Regions from separate parts of the Pseudomonas sp. BIC9C genome, predicted to be linked through region 2. Evidence: predicted binding sites of a transcription regulator. Region 2 holds the regulator's gene; the other holds the start of a gene.
The links. The regulator FliA, encoded in region 2, starts transcription of late flagellar genes. The targets are predictions, from matches to a motif close to CTAAAGTTTNNNNNNNNNNNGCCGNTAA.
Positions count from the first base shown of each region.

Region 1: a site for FliA is predicted at 7,618-7,645, ahead of RS887_RS05970 (flagellar protein MotY). Genes of this name have one in related genera too.

Region 1 covers NZ_JAWDGM010000001.1:1,265,959-1,276,241, forward strand. The annotation lists gene rsxB (electron transport complex subunit RsxB) at 1-92, shown strand, start outside; gene RS887_RS05930 (RnfABCDGE type electron transport complex subunit D) at 79-1,065, shown strand; gene RS887_RS05935 (RnfABCDGE type electron transport complex subunit G) at 1,062-1,673, shown strand; gene RS887_RS05940 (Rnf-Nqr domain containing protein) at 1,666-2,250, shown strand; gene nth (endonuclease III) at 2,276-2,914, shown strand; gene RS887_RS05950 (PA3496 family putative envelope integrity protein) at 3,021-3,200, shown strand; gene RS887_RS05955 (response regulator transcription factor) at 3,282-3,908, opposite strand; gene RS887_RS05960 (hypothetical protein) at 4,441-5,151, shown strand; gene RS887_RS05965 (argininosuccinate synthase) at 5,300-6,517, opposite strand; gene RS887_RS05970 (flagellar protein MotY) at 6,647-7,552, opposite strand; gene pyrC (dihydroorotase) at 7,712-8,758, shown strand; gene rnt (ribonuclease T) at 8,755-9,432, shown strand; gene RS887_RS05985 (IS4 family transposase) at 9,683-10,283, shown strand, end outside.
Region 2 covers NZ_JAWDGM010000001.1:624,744-635,026, forward strand. The annotation lists gene RS887_RS03085 (CheW domain-containing protein) at 1-735, opposite strand, end outside; gene RS887_RS03090 (ParA family protein) at 862-1,650, opposite strand; gene motD (flagellar motor protein MotD) at 1,694-2,584, opposite strand; gene RS887_RS03100 (flagellar motor protein) at 2,600-3,340, opposite strand; gene RS887_RS03105 (chemotaxis response regulator protein-glutamate methylesterase) at 3,340-4,464, opposite strand; gene RS887_RS03110 (chemotaxis protein CheA) at 4,513-6,789, opposite strand; gene RS887_RS03115 (protein phosphatase CheZ) at 6,841-7,629, opposite strand; gene RS887_RS03120 (chemotaxis response regulator CheY) at 7,651-8,022, opposite strand; gene fliA (RNA polymerase sigma factor FliA) at 8,190-8,930, opposite strand; gene fleN (flagellar synthesis regulator FleN) at 8,927-9,757, opposite strand; gene flhF (flagellar biosynthesis protein FlhF) at 9,874-10,283, opposite strand, start outside.

The DNA.
Region 1 (10,283 bases), 640 kb from region 2:
AGGCCAACGAAGCACCGGCGGAACAAATCGAAGCCCTGGAGCGCGCACTCGGCGAAGCCGAACGTCAGGTGGACGCCCATGCCAGCCCTTGAAGCGGTGGATGATCGCCTGCAACAGGCGATGAAACTGGTGCTGCTGGCCACGCTACCGGGAATGCTGGCGGCGTTCTGGCTGTACGGCTGGGGCGTGTTGATCAACCTGGCTCTGGCGGCCACTGCTGCGCTGGCCGCTGAGGCCGCCGTCGTGCAATGGCGCAAGCGACCGCTGAGACCAACCCTGAGTGACGGTAGCGCGCTGGTCAGTGCCGCATTGCTGGCTCTGGCGCTGCCGCCTTACTGCCCATGGTGGCTGACTCTCAGTGCTGCCGCTTTTGCGATGGTGTTTGGCAAGCACTTGTATGGCGGCGTCGGCTCGAATCCCTTCAATCCGGCGATGCTAGGTTTTGCCCTGGTGCTGGTGACCTTTCCCCAACCAATGACCCATTGGCCATCGTCCCACGGCATGGACCTGCTGAGTGGCTTGCAGCAAGTGTTCGGAGTCGGCCGTGCGCCGGATGCGTGGGTGCAGGCCACGGCACTGGACAGTCTGCGGATCAACAAAAGTCTGACCATTGATGAACTGTTTGCCGGCAACCCGGCATTCGGCCACTTTGGCGGCCGGGGGGTGGAATGGCTGAACCTGGCTTTTGTGGCAGGTGGCCTGTTTCTCCTGCAACGAAGGGTAATCAGCTGGCATGCCCCCGTCGGCATGCTCGCCAGCCTGTTCATCATCAGCCTGCTGTGCTGGAACGGGTCGGGCTCGGACTCCCATGGCTCACCGCTGTTTCATCTGCTGACCGGCGCAACCATGCTGGGGGCGTTCTTCATCATCACCGAACCGGTGTCCGGCGCCAGAAGCCCTGGCGCGCGACTGCTGTTCGGCGCTGGCGTCGGGCTTCTGACTTATCTGATTCGTACCTGGGGCGGCTATCCGGACGGCATCGCCTTCGCCGTACTGTTGATGAACCTGTGTGTGCCGGCGCTGGAGCGGCTCGTGGCGGCCAGACAACAGCCGGAGGCGCCATGAGGCGGACTTCAAGTATCGCGCTTGTGGTGCTTTTGGCTGCACTGGGCTTTGGCATGACGTACGTCGTGCAGCTCGTCAGCGCGCCGCGCATTGCAGCCGAACAGCGCCTGATCGACAGCCGTAATCTGCTCGACCTGATCCCGTCAGACAGCTACGACAATCAACCACTCGAACACCCCATCAAGTTCGAACCAACCGTCCTGACCAACAGCACCTTGCTGGGTGGCTATCTGGCGACCCGGGCCGATCAACCCGTCGCGGTGTTATTGCGCAGTCAAACCCTTGGCTACGCCGGTGCCATCGACCTGTTGATCGCTATCGACGCCAATGGCAGGTTGCTGGGCGTCAAAACCCTCAAACAGTCGGAAACACCAGGACTGGGAGCACGGATCGCCGACTGGCCCAATACCTGGCTGCAGGTTTTTTCCGGCAAATCCCGAACAGAACCCGGTGACAGCGGCTGGGCGCTGAAAAAGGATCAGGGGCAGTTCGATCAGATCGCAGGCGCGACCATCACCTCAAGAGCCGTGATCAATGCTGTCCACGATGCCTTGCGTCACTTCGATGAACATCGGCAGCAACTGCTAGGAAAACCTGCCCATGGATAACTCATCGACTCTGCGCAACACCTTGATGCTGACGCCGCTGATCGGCGCTACCCACTCGCTGATGGCTGCACTTGGCCTGTGCCTGATGTTCGTGGTGGTGACCCGGTTGTTCAGTCTGGCCATGGGGGCCCTGAGACCCCGACTGGTCCCGGCGACCCGCCTGCTGGTCAGCATCCTGCTGGCGGCCACGCTCACCAGTTGCGCGGAACTCATGGCACAGGCCTGGTCGCTGCAATGGCAGCAGCATCTGGGGTTTTATGGCGCCTTGATCGCCTTGCAATGCGTCGTACTGGAACACTCCGGGTACTTTAAGCGCGACTGGCGCCAACGCCTGCGACTCGATGGCCTGTTTGCCGCGCTGATGATCGTGCTGGGCCTGCTGCGCGAACTCATCGGTAACGGAACACTTGGAAACCATCTATCGTGGCTGTCCGGCGCAACGCAAACTGACTGGCAACGCTGGGTGCTGGTGACCGATGGCGGCCTGCGCCTGGCGACATCGGTCCCTGGCGGATTCATTCTGCTCGGACTGCTGATTGCCGCCTGGCAGGCCTGGCTCCCCACACCCACACATTGATTGCCGTCGAGGAAACGCACCGCCCATGAATGCCGCAAAACGTCTGGAAATATTCCGCAGACTGCACGAGGACAACCCGGAACCAAAGACCGAGCTGGCCTATTCCTCACCGTTCGAATTGCTGATTGCCGTGATTCTCTCGGCACAGTCGACCGATGTCGGCGTCAACAAGGCCACAGCCAGGCTGTTCCCGGTCGCCAATACCCCGGCAGCGATCCATGCCCTGGGTGTCGAGGGACTGTCGGAGTACATCAAGACCATCGGTCTGTACAACAGCAAGGCAAAAAACGTGATCGAAACCTGCCGCTTGCTGGTCGAGCGTCACGCCGGTGAAGTGCCGCAAACCCGCGAAGAGCTGGAAGCGCTGCCCGGCGTCGGCCGTAAAACCGCCAACGTGGTACTCAATACCGCATTCCGTCAGCTGACCATGGCTGTCGATACGCATATTTTCAGGGTCAGCAACCGGACTGGCATTGCTCCCGGCAAAAATGTGGTGGAAGTCGAGAAAAAGCTGATGAAATTCGTGCCCAAGGAGTACCTGCTCGACTCCCATCACTGGCTGATCCTTCACGGCCGCTATGTTTGCCTCGCCCGCAAGCCCCGGTGCGGAAGCTGCCGGATCGAGGACTTGTGCGAATACAAGCACAAAACCTCCGACGATTGAGGCGCTATTGGGATTATCTAATTACCGATTGAAAAAATCTTTTTTACCCGCCGGGAGATTGTCGATATAAGGAGCCCCAAAGGCCTTCTTAGCCTGGAGTAATTAAATGAGTACTGGCAAAGAGCAATTGGACGTAGAAGACGACTTCACCACCGCCGAAACCGATGACGCCGAGCCGGTGGTTGAAGTAGCGAAAACTAATCTGAGCAAGCGCCGCACCATCGACAATCTGCTGGAGGAGCGCCGACTGCAAAAGCAATTGGCCGATTACGATTTTGACTTATGACACCTGAAAGCCTCCCGAAACGGAGGCTTTTTTTCTAAGTGCCCTACTCCGGTAGCCCCCCCTGATCGCACAGCTACGTCATTACACCAGACCATTGCGTTGTGCCAGCTCGATCAAATCGACCAGAGACCTCGCATTCAGTTTCAGCAACAGACGGGTCTTGTAAGTACTGACCGTTTTATTACTTAGAAACATTCCATCGGCAATCTCTTTATTGGTCTTTCCTCTGGCCAACTGTTGCAGGACCATCATTTCCCGCCCCGACAATCGATCAACCATATCGGCCTCACTGGCGTTCCCCAAACTGCAACGCACGGTATGCAACGCTTGATTTGGAAAGTAACTGTAACCTGACAACACAGCCTTTATTGCACTGAGCAACTCCGTCAGGTCTTGTTGCTTGCAGACATAACCGGCCGCACCGGATTGCATGCAACGCATGGAAAAATGCCCCGGCGCCTGGGAAGTCAAAATCAGAACTTTCATCGGCATAGAGGTCGAAGACAAACGCGCGATGACTTCCAACCCGTCCAGCTTCGGAATCCCGATATCCAGAATGACAATATCCGGCATAAGTTCACGGGCCAGTTGCAGTGCATCCACACCATTATCGGTTTCTGCAATAACTTCGTAGCCATGACGCTCCATTAGCATACGTACCGCAAGACGAATGACAGGGTGATCATCCACGATCAGCACTTTATTCATGGGCAGTCCAATTTTCGCTGTTCGAATTTTCAGAGCCCGCACAATAGCCTAGTCGTTTCACCCATGGCATGTCGCTCCTTCCAGCCACCCACACCAAGAGACCCCCCCTACAAACAACACGGATTCGTCCTACAAAAAACCCTCGAGCGGAATGAACTGAAAACTGTATCGACGTCAGTGTGTCGCACTTTCCAGCAGTCGCCTCTATCGATTTACGACAAAAATTTTCCGAGAACCAGCCTGAACGGCCACGCGCTGACAAACATAATCTGCTCCCCCCGTTAAAACGTAACTGATATTTACGCACTCACCATTCACACCAGAAATATCACACACCAGACATCCAATCACGCTTACAGCAGATAAATTTTATTGAGCTTTCATTAATACACTACCAACATTCAAAAAAATCCGAAGAACAACACAACAGAAAACAAACACACTTATCAAATCAAAAAAAACAATGAAAAATACTGAAGCAATCACTACATTAAAACAAACTCACAAACCACTCAAAAAAAGACAAAAGAGCATGAATTCAGAACATAATAAAAAACGAATTACCAACCCAATGACAATTATTGCGATATTTGCAGCGCTCTCTGAAACTTCTGCCGCCGTCTCCCTACCCTTTCTTGACCAAGAAGAACGAGAACTCTATGTCTGGTTTCTGATCAGCTTTCCGTTTTATTTACTTCTGCTTTTTTTCGCGACACTCAACTTCAACTACCGATCACTGTATGCGCCTTCCGACTTTGAAAAGGGAAAACATTTCATGAAGGTCATGGATGATGCTGGGCGCTCGGAAAAAAAAGCGTCCGGGAAGTCGCTTGAGAATCACGCTCTGGAAACGTCAACGAATGACCAACAATCAACTCGGACGCCCTGCGGTGCACAGGACCCGCCAACGGAGATTGCCCTGCAATCCACCGTCTTGGTTCAGCATCGGATTCAGTTACCGGAGCCTATAAAGGACCTGTACATCGTTGATGCACGCTGGATGAGCAAGGAGATCGAATTTGCAGCGCTGCTGGAAACCATCCAGAGGCCACGGGAAAAGACGGCGTACGTGATTCTGTTTGTCACTTGTGCCGTTTCGGAGACTTTGCTGAAGGCCAGTGCGCTTAAACATTCAAGGCAGACCAGGAAAGACTGTGCCGCCTTTTATGTTGCCTACAATCTGGACTCGCACAGGTTGACGGTCATTGATCAAGCCGGACAACCGGCAAACAACAACGCGTAGAACAAGACAGACCATTGGAAGGAGAAAAACAGGAAATCGTCAGCGACAACAAAAATACCTGACAATGTAGTAACTGGCGTCACCCCCATTTTCAGGTGCCTGACCTCGTCCTGGACGAGGTCAGGCGCTCATCACGATGTCAAAGGTCTCAGAACAGCTTCCGGCCTTTGTTCGCCGCAATGCGCATGCGCAGGGCATTGAGCTTGATGAAGCCCGCTGCATCCGCCTGGTTGTACGCGCCACCATCTTCTTCGAAGGTAGCGATGTTGGCGTCGAACAGCGAGTCGTCGGACTTGCGGCCAGTGACGATCACATTGCCCTTGTACAGTTTCAGGCGCACAACGCCGTTCACGTTGACCTGGGACGCATCGATCATCTGCTGCAGCATCAGACGCTCAGGGCTCCACCAGTAGCCGGTGTAGATCAGACTGGCGTACTTGGGCATGAGCTCGTCCTTGAGGTGAGCCACTTCGCGGTCCAGGGTGATCGATTCGATCGCACGGTGGGCACGCAGCATGATGGTGCCGCCCGGAGTTTCGTAGCAACCACGGGATTTCATGCCCACGTAGCGGTTCTCAACGATGTCGAGACGACCGATACCGTGTTCGCCACCGATGCGGTTCAGGGTCGCCAGCACGGTAGCCGGAGTCATTTCGACGCCGTCCAGTGCGACGATGTCGCCGTTGCGGTAGGTCAGTTCCAGGTACTGCGGCTTGTCTGGAGCGTTTTCCGGGGAAACGGTCCAGCGCCACATGTCTTCTTCGTGCTCGGTCCAGGTGTCTTCCAGCACGCCACCTTCATAGGAGATGTGCAGCAGGTTGGCATCCATCGAGTACGGGGATTTCTTCTTGCCGTGGCGCTCGATCGGGATCGCGTGCTTATCGGCGTAATCCATCAGCTTTTCACGGGACAGCAGATCCCATTCGCGCCAGGGAGCAATCACTTTCACACCTGGCTTCAAGGCGTAGGCACCGAGTTCGAAACGAACCTGGTCGTTGCCTTTGCCGGTGGCACCATGGGAAATGGCGTCAGCACCGGTTTCGTTGGCGATTTCGATCAGGCGCTTGGCGATCAGCGGACGAGCGATGGAAGTACCCAGCAGGTACTCGCCTTCGTAAACGGTGTTGGCGCGGAACATCGGGAAAACGAAATCGCGCACGAACTCTTCGCGCAAGTCGTCGATGTAGATCTCTTTGACGCCCATGGCCTGAGCCTTGGCGCGTGCAGGTTCGACCTCTTCGCCCTGACCCAGGTCAGCGGTGAAGGTCACCACTTCACAGTTATAAGTATCCTGCAGCCACTTGAGGATCACCGAAGTGTCCAGGCCGCCGGAATACGCCAGAACGACCTTGTTTACGTCCGCCATGCCATCACTCCACGGGGTTCTACGGAAAGCCGGGAAGTCTACCGCTCATGCAGAATAATTTACAGTGGCGCGACAGCTTATGACGACGAAGCGACAGATTATGTCGAGAGGGCGACGATGACCGCTGCGTCAGGAAGTTGTCGAAGTGGCCGCTTTCGTCGCTTGCGGGGCGACTTGTTCCGCAGGCGCTCCACGCTCCAGGCGTACCGCTACCCGTCGGTTCTTCGCCCGGTTGGCGTTGTTGGTATTGGGTGCCAGCGGATAACGTTCGCCATGGAAACGCAGGGTGATTTGCGACTCCTGGATGCCGTTGGCCTTGAAGAACTCCATGACTGCCAGGGCCCGGCGCCGTGAAAGGTCGCGGTTGGTCAGGCGGTTGCCGCTGTTGTCGGAGTGCCCGTCGAGCTCGATGTGATTGACCGTCGGATCGGCCTTCATGTACTCCAGCATGACCTGTAGCCTGGCCTTCGCGGCGCTGTCGAGCTCGATTCCGCCGCCGGGGAAGCCGACTTCGGATTGCCTCACCTGCTCGAAGTTCTGCGGCAACAGTTTGGCCACGCAGCTTTGGTAATCGGCAAACGCCTTGGTGAACCTGACCGGCAGCAAACGCACTTCCGACACCCGGCCATCGCCCGAAGAATGGCGAACCACCGGGCTGCGACCGTCCATCAGTCCGCTGATCAGACGCCCGGCCTGAACCTGTGAGCTGTTGAACAACACGTTGCCGCTGCCGATACTCACCGTGCCCAGATTGATATCGTCACGCCCCGGTTGCCACGGCGCCGCAGCGGCCAGCAAGGTCGCCGAACCGCCGCCGATCATCGGGTTGTAGGTTTTCAGACGAAAAGTCGCCTGCTCGCCGGCACGACGCACGAACTCGCCCGAACCGAAGTCGGTAATCGGCTGAACCAGGCGGCATTCGAACTTGTCACCCTCGACCGTCCACTCAATGCTCTCCAGACGGGTCTGGAAAGTGAGCGCCATCGCGGGAAGGCTGGCAAACACACTGAGCAAGGCTAAATAACGCTGGCGCACGGGAGGCTCCACTGGCTTCTACAACAAAAAGACCGACACACGCATGATTACGGCATACCTGTTGGATATCGGAAGCTTCCCGTAAAACTTGATAGCGAGTGCCTGCAAGAGTCTTTTCCGGTAGCATTCCCCTGAGTTTGACCCGCCTGGAATCCCCTCATGTCCGACCGCCTGACCCTGCTGCGTCCCGACGACTGGCACATTCATCTTCGCGATGGTGCCGTGTTGACCAATACTGTTGCGGATGTCGCGCGCACCTTTGGCCGCGCCATCATCATGCCCAACCTGGTTCCACCGGTGCGTAACACGGCCGAAGCCGACGGCTATCGCCAGCGGATTCTCGCTGCCCGCCCGGCCGGCAGCCCGTTCGAGCCGCTGATGGTCCTGTACCTGACCGACCGCACCCAGCCTGAAGAAATCCGCGAAGCCAAGGCCAGCGGATTCGTGTACGCCGCCAAGCTGTACCCGGCCGGCGCGACCACCAACTCGGACTCTGGTGTGACCAGCATCGACAAGATTTTCCCTGCACTCGAGGCCATGGCCGAAGTCGGGATGCCGTTGCTGATTCACGGTGAAGTCACCCGTGGCGATGTCGACGTATTCGACCGCGAAAAATTCTTCATCGATGAGCACATGCGCCGTGTGGTCGAGCGTTTCCCGACCCTCAAAGTGGTCTTCGAACACATCACCACCACCGACGCCGTGCAGTTCGTCAACTCGGCTTCGGCCAACGTGGGCGCGACCATCACCGCTCACCACCTGCTGTACAACCGCAACCACATGCTGGTGGGCGGGATTCGGCCGCACTTCTATTGCCTGCCGATCCTCAAGCGCAATATCCACCAGGAAGCCCTGCTCGACGCCGCCACCAGTGGCAGCGAGAAGTTCTTCCTCGGCACAGACTCGGCGCCCCACGCCCAGCACGCCAAGGAAGCGGCCTGCGGCTGTGCCGGTTGCTACACCGCCTTTGCTGCCATCGAGATGTACGCCGAAGCCTTCGAACAGCGTAATGCGCTGGACAAGCTCGAGGCCTTCGCCAGCCTCAACGGCCCTCGGTTCTATGGTCTGCCGGCCAACACCGATCGCATCACCCTGGTCCGCGAAGAATGGACCGCCCCTGCCAGCCTGCCGTTTGGCGAGCTGACCGTTATCCCGCTGCGCGCCGGTGAAAAACTGCGCTGGCGCCTGCTGGAGGAACACGCGTGAGTGAAGACCATTTCGATGACGAACTGGAAGGCAATGGTGGCGGAGGCGGTTCCCGTCATCCTATGGCCGCGCGGTTTCGCGGTTACCTGCCGGTTGTCGTCGACGTAGAAACCGGTGGCTTCAACTCGGCCACCGACGCCCTGCTGGAAATCGCCGCGACCACCATCGCCATGGATGAAAAGGGGTTTGTTTACCCGGATCACACCTACTTCTTCCGAGTCGAGCCGTTCGAAGGCGCGAACATCGAAGCCGCGGCCCTGGAGTTCACCGGGATCAAGCTCGATCACCCGCTGCGCATGGCCGTGAGTGAAGAGTCAGCCCTGAACGATATCTTCCGTGGCGTGCGCAAGGCCCTCAAGGCCAATGGCTGCAAACGGGCGATCCTGGTCGGGCACAACAGCAGCTTCGACCTGGGCTTCCTGAATGCTGCGGTTGCGCGCCTGGACATGAAGCGCAACCCGTTCCATCCGTTCTCCAGCTTCGATACCGCAACGCTCGCAGGCCTCGCGTATGGCCAGACCGTGCTGGCCAAGGCCTGCCAGGCAGCTGACATCGACTTCGACGGTCGTGAGGCTCACTCGGCGCGCTATGACACCGAGAAGACGGCAGAGCTGTTCTGCGGCATCGTCAATCGCTGGAAACAAATGGGTGGTAGGGAAGACTTCGACGATTGATTGCGGTCTCTGATACACCTGTAGGAGCGAGCTTGCTCGCGATGGTGGTCAACGATAACGCGGGCTGCCTGGTTCCCCGTCGCGTTCTTGAGTCCATCGCGAGCGAGCTCGCTCCTACAGGAGTTCCAGGTTTATCCCGCGCATAAAAAAACCGGCCTCGATGGCTAATGCCGATCAGTTAAGCCTCGTCGCTTGACCTTTGGCCGCAAGAAATCAAAATCCGATGCCTGAATAGGCATCGGATTTTTTTATGCGTCTGGCTCGGGCACTGGAACTAACCCACAACTTCGTCTCGACTCCCAATTCCATTGAGGGATTGGACTCGTTGCTTGATCCCTCTCTGGTCGAGCAAGCGTTGGAACAGGCCGGCGTAGCCACCCTTCGCAAGCGGCGTCTGCCCTTGGAAATGATGCTCTGGTGCGTCATCTCCATGGCGTTTTTCCGGCGCATGTCGGCGTGGGATGTGGTCAGTCGCATGAACATCATGCTGCCCGGGCAACGCCCACTGGTCGCACCCAGCGCCGTAGTCCAGGCCCGTCAACGATTGGGTAGCGAGGCCGTACGACAAGTCTTCGATCTGACGCAGAAAAGCTGGCATGAAGCGGCCGGCCATCCGACCTGGGCCGGATTGCGTTTACTGGGGGTCGACGGTGTCGTCTGGCGAACGCCCGATACACCCGAAAACCGTGCGCGTTACGACTCCGCCAGCAACCAGCATGGCGATACCGGTTTTCCTCAGGTGCGCATGGTTTGCCAAATGGAGTTGACCAGCCATTTGCTGATCGGCAGTGCTTTTGATGGCTATCGCAGTAACGAAATGAAACTGGCAGAGCAACTGATCGACACCACGC
Region 2 (10,283 bases):
CACGGCCAGGCCCCATTCGTAGCCCTGGACCGAAATCACGTATTGCAGACCCTGCTTGAAATCGTCGCGGTAACGGTCGGGCATGACCCAACGCGCGGTATCGAGCACCTTGAGGTTGCCAGCCTGGCTCGGCAGGATGCCAAGGAACCATTCCGGCTGGCCGAACAACGGCGTCAACTCATGACCGGCCAGGGAGTAAATCGACCCCAGGCACACCAGCGGCACGGCCAGGGTCAAGCCGGCGACATCGAACAGCAGGCACTCGAAGGGATCGGCAGCCCAGGACGGACGACCATCGGTGTCCACCGGTGGCGGCGTACTGCTCGGCGGCAGATGAACTTCAACGACGGGCAGCACCAGCGCTTGATGCACTTCGACAACAGCTGGCTCCGGTGCTGGCTGTACCTCGACGGCCGGCGGCACCAACGCCTGGAGCAACGGTGCGATGGTCGATACCGGCGCCAGCATGGGTGTCGGTGCTTCGACCACGGCTACTGGAGCCTTCGCTACCGGCGTGACCACAGGAGCGGGAGCAACCACCATTTTCTGCGCATCGCGGGCCTGTTCTTCGAGCACTGCCGCCTGGAATTCGTCCAGCACCGCTTCAACCTCGACCACCCGGGGAGGCGCTTCGATTTCTGGTGCAAATTCCTCGGTGATGTCTTGCAGCAAGCTGTCCAGATAAGACTGAAGCGCCAGTTGCGGGCGCGAGGTGGTCTTCAACGGCCGGTTCATGGCAGAACCCCTGCAGGAGCGAGCTTGCTCGCGATGGAGGTATGAGCGCCGCGTATCTCCAGGAGGCCCGCGTCATCGTTGTCGTCCATCGCGAGCAAGCTTGCTCCTACAAAAGCCAGGCTCATCTCAAGCCACCTGCGGAACAAGTTGCGCCGCCAGCAGATGCTTGAGCAACGCACGGTAAGCGAGAACGCCACGGCTCTTGCCGTCGAACTGCGAAGGCGTCAGCCCGGCACGGCTGGCATCACGCAGGCGCGTGTCCACCGGGATATAGCCCTGCCAGATTTCGTCGGGGAATCTGTCACGCAGCACGCGCAACGTTCCGAGGGATGCCTGGGTGCGCCGGTCGAACAGCGTCGGCACGATGGTAAACGGCAGCGCCTGTTTGCGAGAGCGGTTGATCATCGCCAGGGTGTTGACCATGCGCTCAAGGCCTTTGACCGCCAGGTGTTCGGTCTGCACCGGGATCACCAATTGCTGGCTCGCCGCCAAGGCATTGACCATCAGCACGCCGAGCAATGGCGGGCTGTCGATCACGGCGTAATCGAAGTCCTGCCACAGTTGCGCCAGGCTCTTGGCAATCACCAGGCCCAACCCGCTCTGCCCCGGCGACTGGCGCTCGAGGGTGGCCAGTGCGGTGCTGGAGGGCAACAGGGAGATGCGTTCGTCACTGGTCGACAGCAGCAGTTGGCCCGGTAGGCCTTGCGGCACGTTGCCCTTGTGCAGGAACAGGTCGTAGCTACTGTGCTCCAGGGCGTCGGGATCGTAGCCGAAGTAGCTGGTCATGGAGCCGTGGGGGTCGAGATCGACCACGACCACGCGCTTGCCCGCCTCCGCCAGTAAACCGGCTAAAGCGATGGAGGAAGTGGTTTTACCGACACCACCCTTTTGATTGGCGACTGCCCAGACTCTCATTCGGATTGTTCCTCCCGGCCGAATGGATCGACCGAGAAATAGCTCAACGAGTTAATACGGGTGACGGAGAATTGACGGCGCTCTCTCGTACCGGCGACTTGACCGGGGTCGGTGCAGTTTGTGTGCCAGCACGCTTCAATGCGGCATCCGGTTGCGCATGGGCGGTTCCGGTGCCGGTCAGGCTGCGGCGAACATCGAGGTTGCGCGACACCACCAGCACCACCCGACGGTTGCGTGCACGGCCTTCAGCGGTGGCGTTGTTAGCCACCGGTTGAAACTCGCCGTAGCCCACCGAAGCCAGGCGACCGGGGTTGACTCCCTGCATCGCCAGCATGCGCACAATGCTCGCCGAGCGGGCCGAGGACAGTTCCCAGTTGGTCGGATATTGCGCGGTGCGGATCGGTTGATCGTCGGTGAAGCCTTCGACATGAATCGGGTTGTCGAACGGTTTCAGGATCGCTGCAACCTTGTCGATGATGTTGAACGCGATGTCGCTGGGCATGGCGTCGCCGCTGCCGAACAACAGGCTGGAGTTGAGCTCGATCTCGACCCACAACTCGTTGCCGCGCACGGTCATCTGGTTGGAGCTGATCAGGTCACCGAACGCAGCGCTGATGTCGTCGGCGATGCTTTTCAGTGGATCGCTGGCGCCCGAGACACCGGCATCAACCTGGTCACTGTCCTTGACCAGCGGCTTGGCCGGGGTCACGGTCTTGGGCCGTTCATCACCGATGGGGATCGGCTTGAGCGCGCGGTCGGTGTCGGTAAAGACTCCGATCAGTGCCTCGGAAATGATCTTGTACTTGCCTTCGTTGATCGAGGAAATCGAGTACATCACCACGAAAAACGCGAACAGCAAGGTGATGAAGTCCGCGTAGGACACCAGCCAGCGTTCGTGGTTGACGTGTTCTTCATGCTGGCGACGACGTGCCATGTTCCATGTCTCCCATCAATCCATGAAGCCCTGAAGCTTCAACTCAATTGAGCGTGGGTTCTCACCTTCGGCGATCGACAGGAGCCCTTCCAGCAACATTTCGCGATAACGCGACTGGCGCAAAGCGATGGATTTGAGTTTGGCGGCGATCGGCAACAGCACCAGGTTGGCACTGGCCACGCCGTAGATGGTGGCGACGAAGGCCACGGCGATGCCGTTACCCAATTGCGACGGATCACCCAGGTTGCCCATGACGTGAATCAGGCCCATCACCGCACCGATGATGCCGATGGTCGGCGCGTAACCGCCCATGCTTTCGAAGACCTTGGCCGCTTCGACATCGCGGCTTTCCTGGGTGTAGAAATCCACTTCCAGAATGCTGCGGATCGCTTCCGGCTCGGCGCCGTCGACCAGCAGTTGCAGGCCTTTGCGTGCGTAATTGTCGGGCTCGGCGTCAGCGATACCTTCAAGGCCAAGCAGGCCTTCCTTGCGGGCGGTCAGGCTCCAGTTCACCACGCGGTCGATGCCACCGGCCAGGTCAACGCGAGGCGGGAACAGGATCCATGCGAGGATCTGCATGGCGCGCTTGAAGGCGCTCATCGGCGATTGCAGTAGCGCGGCGCCAATGGTGCCGCCGAGCACGATCAGCGCTGCCGGGCCGTTGGCCAGGGCGCCGAGATGACCGCCTTCAAGGTAGTTGCCGCCGATGATGGCGACAAAGGCCATGATGATGCCGATCAGGCTTAGAACATCCATCAGATACAGGCCTCGACCAGGTGCTTGCCAATGTCGTCGAGGCTGTACACCGCGTCGGCCAGTTCAGCTTTGACGATGGCCATCGGCATGCCGTAGATCACGCAACTGGCTTCGTCCTGTGCCCAGATCGAACTGCCGCCCTGCTTGAGCAGGCGCGCGCCCTCACGGCCGTCGGCGCCCATGCCGGTCAGGACCACCGCCAGAACTTTGTCGCCGTAGGACTTGGCTGCCGAACCGAACGTGATGTCCACGCATGGCTTGTAATTCAGACGTTCGTCGCCCGGGAGGATTTTCACCGCACCGCGGCCGTCGATCATCATCTGCTTGCCACCCGGCGCCAGCAGCGCCAGGCCCGGACGCAGGATGTCGCCATCCTCGGCTTCCTTGACGCTGATGCGGCAGAGTTTGTCCAGGCGCTCGGCGAAGGCCTTGGTGAAGGCGGCCGGCATGTGTTGAACCAGTACGATCGGGGCCGGGAAACTGGCCGGCAATTGGGTCAGGACCCGTTGCAGGGCCACCGGGCCGCCGGTCGACGTACCGATGGCCACCAGTTTGTAGGCTTTGCGTTTTGGCGCGGACGACGACGCAGTGGCAGCATGCGTACGCGTCGGGATCGGTGCCGGACGCACAGGCGCGCTGCTGCCAAAACTGCCCACGCTGGAAGGCGCAGGTGTCGGGGCTGGCGCAGCGACAGGCGCCGGAGCGCTGTAGGCGCTGACTCGACGATTGCTGCGCGAAATGCTGAGAATCTTTTCGCACAGCAGTTGCTTGACCTTCTCGGGGTTGCGCGAGATGTCTTCGAAATTCTTCGGCAGGAAGTCCACCGCGCCGGCATCCAGCGCATCGAGGGTGACCCGGGCGCCTTCATGGGTCAGCGAGGAGAACATCAGGACCGGGGTCGGGCAGCGTTGCATGATGTGCCGCACGGCGGTGATGCCGTCCATCATCGGCATCTCGTAGTCCATGGTGATCACGTCGGGCTTGAGGGCCAGCGCCTGATCGATCGCCTCTTTGCCGTTGGTCGCCGTGCCGACGACCTGGATATTCGAATCCGCTGAAAGAATTTCCGAGACGCGGCGGCGGAAAAACCCCGAATCGTCCACCACCAGGACTTTGACTGCCATAAACACTCCATTAGATGGAGCGGGGCCAGGCGCCCCGCTCCACCAGAATCAAATACGCCGTGTGGCGTAACGCTTGAGCATGCTCGGAACATCGAGAATCAGCGCGATGCGGCCGTCACCGGTGATGGTGGCGCCGGACATGCCTGCAGTTCCCTGGAGCATTTTGCCCAATGGCTTGATGACCACTTCTTCCTGGCCCACCAGTTGATCGACGACAAAGCCGATCCGCTGCGTGCCCACCGAAAGGATCACCACATGCCCCTCGCGCTGCTCTTCATGAGCGGCGGAGCTGACCAGCCAGCGTTTGAGATAGAACAATGGCAGCGCCTTGTCCCGCACGATCACCACTTCCTGGCCGTCCACGACGTTGGTGGTCGACAGGTCGAGATGGAAGATCTCGTTGACGTTCACCAGCGGGAACGCAAACGCCTGGTTGCCGAGCATGACCATCAGCGTCGGCATGATCGCCAGGGTCAGCGGCACCTTGATGACGATCTTCGACCCCTGGCCCTTGGCCGAGTAGATGTTGATCGAACCGTTGAGCTGGGAAATCTTGGTTTTCACCACATCCATGCCCACGCCACGACCCGATACGTCGGAGATCTCGGTCTTGGTCGAGAAACCCGGGGCGAAGATCAGGTTGTAGCACTCGGTGTCGCTCAGGCGGTCGGCCGCATCCTTGTCCATCACGCCGCGTTTCACGGCGATGGAACGCAGGACGTTCGGGTCCATGCCTTTACCGTCATCGGAGATCGACAGCAGGATGTGATCGCCTTCCTGCTCGGCCGCCAGGATGACCTTGCCGCCACGGGCCTTGCCCGAGGCTTCGCGCTCTTCCGGCGATTCGATGCCGTGGTCGACGGCGTTGCGCACCAAGTGGACCAACGGGTCGGCCAGGGCCTCGACGAGGTTCTTGTCGAGGTCGGTTTCTTCGCCGACCAGTTCCAGGTTGATCTCTTTCTTGAGCTGGCGAGCCAGGTCGCGAACCAGGCGCGGGAAGCGTCCGAAGACTTTCTTGATCGGTTGCATCCGGGTCTTCATGACCGCGGTTTGCAGGTCGGCCGTGACCACGTCGAGGTTCGACACGGCCTTGGACATGGCTTCGTCGCCGCTGTTGAGACCAAGGCGGACCAGGCGGTTACGCACCAGCACCAGCTCGCCGACCATGTTCATGATCTCGTCGAGACGCGCGGTATCGACACGTACGGTGGTCTCGGCTTCGCTCGCCGGCTTTTCCGCCGGTGGCGCGGCCGGAGCACGGGACGATGCCGGTACGGCAGCCGGTGCAGCAGCGGCGGCCGGGGCCGGCGCTTCGGCTTTCGGCTCGGGAGCCTTGGCCACCGGTTTCGGCGCCACAGCCTTGGCTGTCGCTGCTGCAACGGAAGCGTTCGAACCGTTGGCCGCCGTCGCGCTGCCGACTTCGCTGAACTTGCCTTTGCCGTGGAGTTCGTCGAGCAGCGATTCGAATTCGTGATCGGTGATCAGGTCGCTACCGACCGCCGCCGCGCTTGGTGCTGCGGATGCAGGCACCGAAGCAATGGCCGACTCCAGTGCCTCGACAGCAAAGTTGCCCTTGCCATGTAACTGATCGAGCAGCGCTTCGAATTCGTCGTCAGTGATATCGGAACTGTCGCCCGCCACTTTCGGAGCTTCCGGAGCTGCCGGCGCCGGGGCTACCGCGTCAACGGCGAACTGGCCTTTACCGTGCAACTGATCGAGTAGCGACTCGAATTCGGCATCGGTGATTTCGTCGCTGGCGGCCGTCTCGCTGGCAGGCGCCTGCGCAACGGCCGGTGCCTCGGCCTGTGCCTTGACGGCATTCAGCGAGTCCAGCAGTTGTTCAAATTCGGTGTCGGTGATGTCGTCGGAACCGGTTTCGGCCACGGGCTCTTCAATGACGTCGGCGACGGGCGCAGAAGCCACTTCGTCAGCCGATTGCGGCTCGGCCAGACGGGCCAGCGCCGCAAGCAGTTCAGGTGTCGCGGCCGTGATCGGGCTGCGCTCGCGGACCTCGCTGAACATGCTGTTCACCGCGTCCAGCGCTTCGAGAACCACGTCCATCAGTTCCGAATCGACGCGACGTTCACCCTTGCGCAGGATGTCGAACACGTTCTCGGCGATGTGGCAGCACTCCACCAGCTCGTTGAGCTGGAGGAAGCCGGCGCCCCCTTTTACAGTGTGAAAACCGCGAAAAATTGCATTGAGCAAGTCCGCATCATCCGGACGGCTTTCCAGCTCGACCAGTTGCTCGGACAGTTGCTCTAGAATCTCGCCGGCCTCAACCAGGAAATCCTGAAGGATCTCTTCATCGGCGCCGAAGCTCATTAAGGGTGTGCTCCTAACAGACAGGTCTAAAAACCTAAAATGCCTAAAATTCTAAAACCCTAGGCTGGATAGCAAATCGTCCACATCGTCCTGATCGGACACAACGTCTTCTCTTTTATCGGCATGAATCTGCGGACCTTCACCCTGAGAGAGATGTTTTTGTGGATCTTTTTCGGCAAGCATCGCTTCACGGTCATGTTCGATGCCCGCAAAGCGGTCCACCTGACTGGCCATGAGCACGAGCTTGAGCAGGTTGCTTTCAACTTCGGTGACCAACTGGGTCACGCGCTTGATCACTTGCCCTGTGAGGTCCTGGTAATCCTGGGCGAGCAGGATGTCGTTCAGGTTGCCCGACACCGCGCGATTGTCCGTGCCGCTGCGCGCCAGGAACCCGTCGACCCGCCGGGCCAGTTCACGAAACTCTTGCGCACCGACTTCGCGACGCATGAAGCGCCCCCAGTCCGCGCTCAAGGCCTGGGCTTCATCCGCCAGGCCATTGACCAGCGGCGTGGCACTTTCCACCAGATCCATGGTGCGGTTGGCCGCGGCTTCGGTCAGCTTGACCACATACCCCAGACGCTCGGTGGCATCGGTGATCTGCGACACTTCTTCGGCTTGCGGCATGTGCGGGTCAATCTGGAAATTGACGATCGCGCTATGCAGTTCGCGAGTGAGCTTGCCCACTTCCTGATACAGGCCGCGGTCACGGGTCTGGTTGAGCTCATGGATCAATTGCACCGCGTCGCCGAACTTGCCCTTTTCAAGGCTCGCGACCAATTCGACGGCGTGTTTTTTCAGGGTCGATTCGAAATCGCCCAATGAAGTTTCGTTATTGCCCATAGCTCCCCCGTGGCGCACTCATCAACCGATGCGTTCGAAAATCTTCTCGATTTTTTCTTTCAACGCCTGGGCCGTGAAGGGTTTGACCACATAGCCGTTAACGCCGGCCTGGGCCGCTTCGATGATCTGCTCGCGCTTGGCTTCAGCGGTCACCATCAGCACCGGCAGGTGCTTGAGCTTTTCATCGGCACGCACGTGGCGCAGCAGATCGATACCGGTCATGCCAGGCATGTTCCAGTCCGTTACCAGAAAGTCGATGCTTCCGCTGTTGAGCACCGGAATGGCGGTAGTGCCATCGTCGGCCTCGACGGTGTTGGTGAACCCAAGGTCACGCAGCAGGTTCTTGATGATCCGCCGCATCGTTGAGAAGTCATCAACGATGAGGATTTTCATGTTCTTGTCCAATTCGACCTCCAAGCAGTCTTAAACGCGCCCAGCACCTGGACGCGCCATTTCAATCAATCCGGCAAAGCACTCAATGACTGTCTGGAGCACAACAGATCGCGACCGGCGCAGTTCAACACCACACCAGCCTCGTTCGCAGTGTCCCCACACTGCCTTCAGCGCGCTCGCCACTCCCCCAAACGCCCCCGCAAACGGGCCGCGCACTGGCTGTGTAACTGGCTGACCCGCGATTCGCTGACCCCCAGGACCTCACCGATTTCCTTGAGGTTCAACTCTTCGTCGTAGTACAGCGCCAACACCAGTCGCTCACGCTCCGGCAAATTGGCAATCGCATCCGCCAGCGCAGCCTGGAAGCGTTCATCTTCCAGATCGCGTGACGGCTCGAGATGAGCACTCGCGCCATCCTCGTGCAGCCCTTCGTGTTCGCCGTCCTGCAACAGATCGTCGAAACTGAATAACCGGCTGCCCAGGGTGTCGTTCAAAATTCCGTAGTAATCGTCGAGACTCAATTGGAGTTCGGCCGCAACTTCGTGATCTTTAGCGTCACGGCCGGTTTTCGCTTCAATCGAGCGAATCGCATCGCTGACCATGCGCGTATTGCGGTGAACCGAACGTGGCGCCCAGTCCCCCTTGCGCACTTCATCGAGCATGGCGCCGCGGATTCGAATGCCCGCGTACGTCTCGAAACTGGCGCCTTTGCTGGCGTCGTATTTGGTCGACACTTCAAGCAAGCCGATCATCCCGGCCTGGATCAGGTCTTCGACCTGGACACTGGCCGGCAAGCGCGCCAGCAAGTGGTAAGCAATGCGTTTAACCAGCGGCGCGTAACGCTCGATCAGCTCGTACTGCGCATCACGCGCCGATCGCTTGTAGAGGTTGTAACCGCTTGCTGTCATAGCACGGGTCCCGCTGTTTGCTGCACGAGGCGCTCGACGAAAAACTCCAGGTGCCCGCGCGGGTTGGCAGGCAACGGCCAGGTATCGACTTTCTGCGCGATGGCCTTGAACGCCAGCGAGCACTTGGAACGCGGGAAAGCCTCGTAGACGGCGCGCTGCTTCTGCACAGCCTTGCGCACACTTTCATCGTAAGGCACGGCGCCGACGTACTGCAGGGCGACGTCGAGGAAGCGATCCGTGACCTTGGTCAACTTGGCGAACAGGTTGCGCCCTTCCTGCGGGCTCTGGGCCATGTTGGCCAGGACGCGGAAGCGGTTCATGCCATAGTCACGATTGAGCAACTTGATCAAGGCGTAGGCATCGGTAATCGAGGTCGGCTCGTCACATACCACCAGCAGCACTTCCTGGGCTGCGCGAACGAAACTGACTACCGAGTCACCAATGCCCGCAGCGGTGTCGATCACCAATACGTCGAGGTTGTCGCCGATATCACTGAAGGCCTGGATCAGGCCCGCGTGTTGCGCAGGGCTCAGATGCACCATGCTCTGAGTGCCGGATGCGGCCGGAACGATACGGATGCCGCCTGGTCCCTGCAGCAGTACGTCGCGCAGTTCGCAGCGGCCCTCGATCACGTCGGCCAGGGTACGTTTGGGTGTCAGGCCCAGCAGAACGTCGACGTTCGCCAGCCCCAGGTCGGCGTCCAACAACATGACGCGCCGGCCAAGCTCAGCCAGAGCCAGGGACAAGTTCACTGACACATTAGTTTTCCCGACGCCACCTTTGCCGCCGGTCACCGCGATCACCTGTACGGGATGCATGCTGCCCATGTTATTTCTTTACCTTGTCTTGCATAGACGGAGGCCACATTACTGGCTGCGCGTTCGCAATCGGAACAATGCATGGCAGACCATCGATGTAGGTACAAAAACTGTTCATTACTACCTTAGCCAACCTGCTTGGTTTGGCTGTGGTAAATATCAGCGAACATGTCAGCCATGGCTTCTTCGCTGGGTTCTTCCTGCATTTGCACGCTGACGGCGCGACTGACCAACTGATGACGGCGCGGCAGATGCAAATCATCCGGAATCCGCGGGCCATCGGTCAGGTAGGCCACGGGTAACTCATGACTGATGGCCAGGCTCAACACCTCGCCCAGGCTTGCCGTCTCATCCAGTTTAGTCAGGATGCAGCCAGCTAGCCCGCAACGCTTGTAACTGTGGTAAGCGGCCGTTAGAACCTGTTTCTGGCTAGTGGTTGCCAGGACCAGATAATTTTTTGAACGGATGCCGCGACCGGCCAGGCTTTCGAGCTGCATGCGCAGGGCCGGATCGCTGGCCTGCAGGCCCGCGGTAT